DNA from 2 places in the Streptomyces sp. NPDC022910 genome. Region 2 is predicted to be linked to the other one. Evidence: predicted binding sites of a transcription regulator. Region 2 holds the regulator's gene; the other holds the start of a gene.
The links. The regulator HspR, encoded in region 2, represses chaperone genes until heat shock. The targets are predictions, from matches to a motif close to TTGAGNNNNNNNNNCTCAA.
Positions count from the first base shown of each region.

Region 1 (3,399 bases), on a different contig from region 2:
CTGGCCACCGAGGTTCCGGTCGGTGTCTCGGTCCTGGTCGGCGGCCTGCCGAACAGCTCCCTGCACCGCCTCGACTACGGCATCAGTTTCGGTGTCGCGGCGAGCGTCGGCGCGCTTGCGGGCCTGCTGCGACCGTGGCTGCGCTGGACGGTGCTCATCGTGTTCGGCGGCATACTGCTCCAGGACCTGGTCGAGTTCACGGACCCCCTGAGCGACTGGGGCCACCTGCTGTCCCTGGTGATCGGCATCGGGACGTGGCCGCTGGTACGGCGGTGGCGGCGCACGGCCCCGGAGACCGTTCCGGCGCCGGTCCGGTAACGCCGGCCGCCGGTCGGGCGGTTCGTTCAGCGCTCCGGCGGCGTCCACACGTACGGCGTCGTCGTGGTCACCGCCCGGAAGCCCAGACGGCGCAGGATCGGCGCGCTGTCGTCGGACGCGTCCACCTGGAGATAGCGGACGCCGCGTTCCGCGGCGAGGGCGGCGCGCACCGCGACCAGGGCCCGGTAGACACCCTTGCCCCGCCACCGGGCCAGCGTCGAGCCGCCCCACAGGCTCGCGAACTCAGTCCCCTCGCGGAAGACCAGCCAGGCCGCCGAGACGACCTCCCCGTCCGCTTCGGCGACATGGACCGCGATCTCGTCCGGCGCGGCGGCGACCCGGCCGCTCAGATCGTCGGCGAGCCAGCTCCAGTCCTGCCCCCAGACGGCCGACTCCATGGCGGCGATGCGGCGCATGTCCGCCTCGGCCGTGACGCGCCGCAGCCCGACGCCCTCCGGGAGGTCGGACCGTCGTCCGGCCATCTCCTCGGCGTGCCCGATGACCACCGTCTCCCGGTCCTCGGGCACGAAGCCCGCGGCGCGCAGCCGGTCGACGAGGTCGGCCGGGGTGTCGTGCCCGCGCGTCTTCCACTCCAGCGCCTCGCCCCGGGCGGCGAAGCGGTCGCGCTGCCGGGCGATCAACCGGTCCAGCTCCGCCCCGCGGATCCCCAGGTCACGCGGCCCGCTGACGAGCCCTCGGGGCTGACCGACGATCCGCAGCAGCGGGCCGTCGTACTCATAGGTGACACCCGCCGGCGGGGTGGGCGGGGCGCCGCGCATCTGGTCGTCATAGGCGGCGAGCAGTATCTCCGTTTCCGTCATGGCGTGACCGTAGGGGGATCGGCTCGGGACGGGGCAACCGCTTTCCGACGGCGGACGCCCATGGAGCCGGCGGACGCCCACGGAGCCGACGGCCGCTCACGGAGCCCGCCGACGTGATCGCTCAGGGCGAACACCCCCTGGGGAACAATCGAATCCTGCCGGGCATTGAGTCCGCATAGCTCAACTTGACTGCCGAAGGGGAGATCATGGCTTCGACGTCCACACCGCTCACCCTGCCCGTGCTGCCGCTCGACGACGAGGTCGTGCTGCCCGGAATGGTGGTTCCACTGGACCTGAGCGATTCCGAGGTGCGCGCGGCGGTGGAGGCCGCGCAGGCCGCCGCCAGGTCGGAGCCCGGGAAGCCCCGGGTTCTGCTGGTACCGCGCATCGACGGGACCTACGCGAGCACCGGCGTGCTCGGCACGGTCGAGCAGGTCGGCCGGCTGGCCGACGGTGATCCGGGCGCCCTGATCCGCGGCCGCGGCCGTGTGAAGATCGGCGCCGGCACCACCGGGCCGGGTGCGGCGTTGTGGGTGGAGGGTACGAGGATCGACGAGAGCGTTCCCGACCCCCAGCCCGGACACGTCGCCGAACTGGTCAAGGAGTACAAGGCCCTCGCCACCAACTGGCTGAAGAAGCGCGGCGCCTGGCAGGTGGTGGACCGCGTCCAGGCGATCGACGACGTCTCCGCGCTCGCCGACAACTCCGGCTACTCACCCTTCCTGACCACCGAGCAGAAGGTGGAGCTGCTGGAGACGGCCGACCCGGTCGCCCGGCTGAAGCTCGCCACCCAGCAGCTGCGCGACCACCTCGCCGAGCAGGACGTCGCCGAGTCCATCGCCAAGGACGTCCAGGAAGGCGTCGACAAGCAGCAGCGCGAGTTCCTGCTGCGCCGTCAGCTGGAAGCCGTTCGCAAGGAACTGCGCGAGCTGAACGGCGACGCCAAGGAAGGCGAGGAGTCCGACGACTACCGGGCGCGCGTCGAGGCCGCCGACCTGCCCGAGAAGGTCCGTGAGGCTGCCCTCAAAGAGGTCGACAAGCTGGAGCGGGCGAGCGACCAGTCGCCCGAGGGGTCGTGGATCCGCACCTGGCTGGACACCGTGCTCGAACTGCCGTGGAACGAGCGCACCGAGGACGCGTACGACATCCGCGGCGCCAAGGCCGTCCTCGACGCCGAGCACGCGGGCCTGGAGGACGTGAAGGAGCGGATCACGGAGTACCTGGCGGTGCGCAAGCGGCGCGCCGACCGGGGTCTCGGAGTGGTCGGCGGGCGGCGCGGGGGTGCCGTTCTCGCGCTCGTCGGCCCGCCCGGCGTGGGCAAGACGAGCCTCGGCGAGTCGGTCGCGCACGCCATGGGACGGAAGTTCGTCCGGGTCGCGCTCGGCGGCGTGCGCGACGAGGCCGAGATCCGCGGCCACCGGCGTACGTACGTCGGCGCCCTGCCCGGCCGTATCGTCCGCGCCATCAAGGAGGCCGGTTCGATGAACCCGGTCGTCCTGCTCGACGAGATCGACAAGGTGGGCTCCGACTTCCGGGGCGACCCGGCGGCCGCCCTCCTCGAAGTCCTGGACCCGGCGCAGAACCACACCTTCCGTGACCACTACCTGGAGGTCGAACTCGACCTTTCCGACGTCGTGTTCCTCGCGACGGCGAACGTCCTCGAAGCCATCCCGGAGGCTCTGCTCGACCGTATGGAGCTGGTCCGCCTGGACGGCTACACCGAGGACGAGAAGGTCGTCATCGCCCGCGACCACCTGCTCCCGCGCCAGCTGGAGCGAGCCGGTCTGAACAAGGACGAGGTCACGCTCGACGAGAGCGCGCTGCGCAAGCTCGCCGGCGAGTACACCCGGGAGGCGGGCGTACGGAACCTGGAGCGGTCGATCGCGCGTCTGCTGCGCAAGGTCGCGGCCCAGCACGAACTGGGCGCGAAGGAGCTGCCCTTCACGGTCCGGGACGAGGACCTGCGCGCCCTGATCGGGCGTCCGCACCACGTGCCCGAGTCCGCCCAGGACCCGGCCGAGCGGCGTACGGCCGTCCCCGGCGTGGCGACCGGTCTCGCGGTCACCGGTGCCGGCGGTGACGTCCTCTACGTGGAGGCGTCGCTGGCCGACCCGGAGACGGGCGCGGCGGGCCTGACCCTCACCGGTCAGCTCGGGGACGTGATGAAGGAGTCGGCGCAGATCGCGCTGAGCTTCCTGCGCTCCCACGGCGCCGAACTGGAGCTGCCGGTCGGCGACCTGAAGGACCGGGGTGTGCACAT
Region 1 covers NZ_JBVHHL010000037.1:39,661-43,059, forward strand. The annotation lists gene ACZ3TS_RS28810 (rhomboid-like protein) at 1-318, shown strand, start outside; gene ACZ3TS_RS28815 (GNAT family N-acetyltransferase) at 345-1,139, opposite strand; gene lon (endopeptidase La) at 1,346-3,399, shown strand, end outside.
Region 1: a site for HspR is predicted at 1,305-1,323, ahead of lon (endopeptidase La). Genes of this name have one in related genera too.

Region 2 (3,399 bases):
CGCTCAATGAGCGCACGACGGACCTTCAGCGCCTCCAGGCCGAGTTCCAGAACTACCGCCGCCGCGTCGAGCGCGACCGGATCGCGGTCAAGGAGATCGCCATCGCGAACCTCCTGACCGAGCTCCTGCCCGTGCTCGACGACATCGGCCGCGCACGGGACCACGGCGAGCTCGTCGGCGGCTTCAAGTCCGTCGCCGAGTCGCTGGAGACCGTCGCGGCGAAGATGGGTCTGCAGCAGTTCGGCAAGGAGGGCGAGCCCTTCGACCCGACGATCCACGAGGCCCTGATGCACTCGTACGCGCCGGACGTCACCGAGACGACGTGCGTGGCGATTCTTCAGCCCGGGTATCGCTTCGGCGAGCGCACCATCCGCCCCGCGCGGGTGGCCGTCGCCGAGCCGCAGCCGGGGGCGCAGACGGTCAAGGCCGAGGAGACGACCGAGACGGGCGACGACAAGGAGAGCGGTGGCCCGGACGAGGGCTGACGTACACCCATACGGCATAGGGAAGGAGGGACGTCGGGGATGAGCACCAAGGACTTCATCGAGAAGGACTACTACAAGGTCCTCGGCGTCCCCAAGGACGCCACCGAGGCCGAGATCAAGAAGGCGTACCGGAAACTCGCCCGCGAGTTCCACCCGGACGCCAACAAGGGCAACGCCAAGGCGGAGGAGCGCTTCAAGGAGATCTCCGAGGCGAACGACGTCCTCGGCGACCCCAAGAAGCGCAAGGAGTACGACGAGGCCCGCGCCCTCTTCGGCAACGGCGGCTTCCGCCCCGGTCCCGGCGCGGGCGGCTCGTTCAACTTCGACCTGGGCGACCTCTTCGGCGGCCAGGGCGGCGCCGGCGCCGGGGGAGGCTTCGGCGGCGGGCTCGGTGACGTCTTCGGGGGCCTGTTCAACCGCGGCGGCGGCGCAGGCACGCGTACGCAGCCGAGGCGCGGCCAGGACATCGAGTCCGAGGTCACGCTGAGCTTCATGGAGGCGGTGGACGGCGCGACCGTACCGCTGCGCATGTCCTCGCAGGCGCCCTGCAAGGCCTGCTCGGGCACCGGCGACAAGAACGGCACGCCCCGTGTGTGCCCGACCTGTGTCGGCACCGGCCAGGTGGCGCGCGGCTCGGGCGGCGGCTTCTCGCTGACCGACCCCTGCCCGGACTGCAAGGGCCGGGGCCTGATCGCGGAGAACCCGTGCGACGTCTGCCACGGCAGCGGCCGGGCGAAGTCGTCCCGGACGATGCAGGTCCGCATCCCCGCGGGCGTCTTCGACGGGCAGCGCATCCGGCTGCGCGGCAAGGGCGCGCCCGGCGAGCGGGGCGGCCCGGCCGGCGACCTGTACGTCGTCGTGCACGTAAACCCGCACCCGGTCTTCGGCCGCAAGGGCGACAACCTGACGGTGACCGTGCCCGTGACGTTCGCGGAGGCGGCGCTCGGCGCCGACATCCGGGTGCCCACCCTCGGCGGGCCCCCGGTGACGCTGAAGCTGCCCCCGGGCACGCCCAACGGGCGCACCATGCGCGCTCGCGGCAAGGGCGCGGTCCGCAAGGACGGCACCCGCGGCGACCTCCTCGTCACCGTCGAGGTGAGTGTCCCCAAGGACATGACGGGGAAGGCTCGTGATGCGCTGGAGGCGTATCGCGAGGCGACTGCGGGCGAGGACCCGCGAGCGGAGCTGTTCCAGGCCGCGAAGGGAGCATGAGGACGCCATGGATGGGATCGGCCGTCGACGCAACCCGTACGAACTGACCGAGGAGACCCCGGTCTACGTCATCTCGGTGGCGGCCCAGCTCTCCGGACTGCACCCGCAGACGCTGCGCCAGTACGACCGCCTTGGGCTCGTGTCCCCGGACCGTACGGCCGGCCGGGGCCGGCGCTACTCGGCCCGCGACATCGAACTGCTCCGTCAGGTGCAGCAGTTGTCGCAGGACGAGGGCATCAACCTGGCCGGCATCAAGCGCATCATCGAACTGGAGAACCAGGTCGCCGCGCTCCAGTCCCGTGTCGCGGAGCTTCAGGCCGCGCTCGACGGCGCGGCGGCGGCGATGCGCCAGCGCGAGGCCGCGGTACACGCCTCGTACCGCCGTGACCTGGTGCCGTACCAGGAGGTCCAGCAGACCAGCGCGCTGGTGGTGTGGCGGCCGAAGCGGCAGCAGTCGTCGGACTGAGGCACGGACGACACCGAAGGGGCCCGGAGGTCGGGACAGACCTCCGGGCCCTTTCGCGTAGGGTCTCCAGCAGCACGGGGTTGCCACACCCCTCCAGCACGGTGCGGTGGAGGAGGCGGTGGGCCTCGGCCCATGCCTTGAGGAGCTCGGTGAAGAAAGCACCGTGGATCCGTTCCGCGACGAGAGAATGGTCAGCCTCAGCGACCTCGAGCCCGGGCCGAACGGCGCGAGCGCGGTCGTACGGCGCATCGGGGAGCCGATCCAGACCGACCGCCAGCTGATGTACGCCCTGCGGCACGCCGGGGTGCAGTCCGGCGCGGTCGTGGACGTGACGTCGTCGCCCGGCGGCGTGATGGTCGGCAGCGGTGGGGAGCCCGCCGAACTCACCCCGCAGACCGCCGCGTACGTCTTCGTGGCCGAGCGCTGAGCCCAGCCGGGCGCCGGCCCATGCCGTGGCCCGTGCACAAGGATGGCCCTCGGCCATGGTCGTGGCCGAGGGCCATCCTCGGTGCAGCAACCCGCATTGGTCCGCCCGCAGGACCCCGTCGATCACCGGCTTGTACGGCTCCAGCGCAGTCGGCCGCGGCGGTGGAACCTTCCGCGGCTTCGGCCGGACCGAGTCCACCGCCTTGCGGACCGAAGGACAACGCGGAGGCGACGTTCTACGTCAACGGCAACGACCGCTACACCGACACGGACCTGAGCAACGGCACGACGTACTACTACGCCGTCGCCTCCGTCAACGCCGCCGGACTGGAGTCGTCCCTGTCACCGGAGGTGTCGGCGACCCCGAGGACCTGAGGGGCACTTGCCACGGGAGCATCGGGGTGCTCATGGTGAAATGCCTGGTGACGCCGGGGCTGGTCGAGCGGTACACGCGGTAGGCCGTCCTCGTGGATGCGGCCCTGAGGCCCGACGGGGAGGCAGGCGGGGTCCCGTCGACGGTGGTGACGGCACGGTCGGCGGTGCCGGCCGACTCGTTGTCGGCCTTGTCGTAGGCGCGGACCTCGTAGTAGTAGGTCTCGCCGGTCTGCGGCACGGTCGAGTCCGTGTACGAGGTGGAGGTGGTCGTGGCGAGCGGCTTGGCGGGGTAGGAGCCGCCCTTGAGACGGCGGTGGACGCGGTAGCCCGCGAGGTCCATTTCCTTGTTCCTGGACCAGGTGAGCGTGGTCTTTCCGGCGGCCTTGTCGTACCGAGACGGAAATCCCCGTAGGTGTCCGGGGCTTGACCTTGTCG
Region 2 covers NZ_JBVHHL010000062.1:16,147-19,545, reverse strand. The annotation lists gene grpE (nucleotide exchange factor GrpE) at 1-485, shown strand, start outside; gene dnaJ (molecular chaperone DnaJ) at 525-1,697, shown strand; gene ACZ3TS_RS35710 (heat shock protein transcriptional repressor HspR) at 1,705-2,163, shown strand; partial or broken gene ACZ3TS_RS35705 (GntR family transcriptional regulator) at 2,225-2,299, opposite strand; partial or broken gene ACZ3TS_RS35700 (dihydrofolate reductase) at 2,294-2,590, shown strand; gene ACZ3TS_RS35695 (hypothetical protein) at 2,752-2,964, shown strand; partial or broken gene ACZ3TS_RS35690 (PA14 domain-containing protein) at 3,080-3,399, opposite strand, start outside.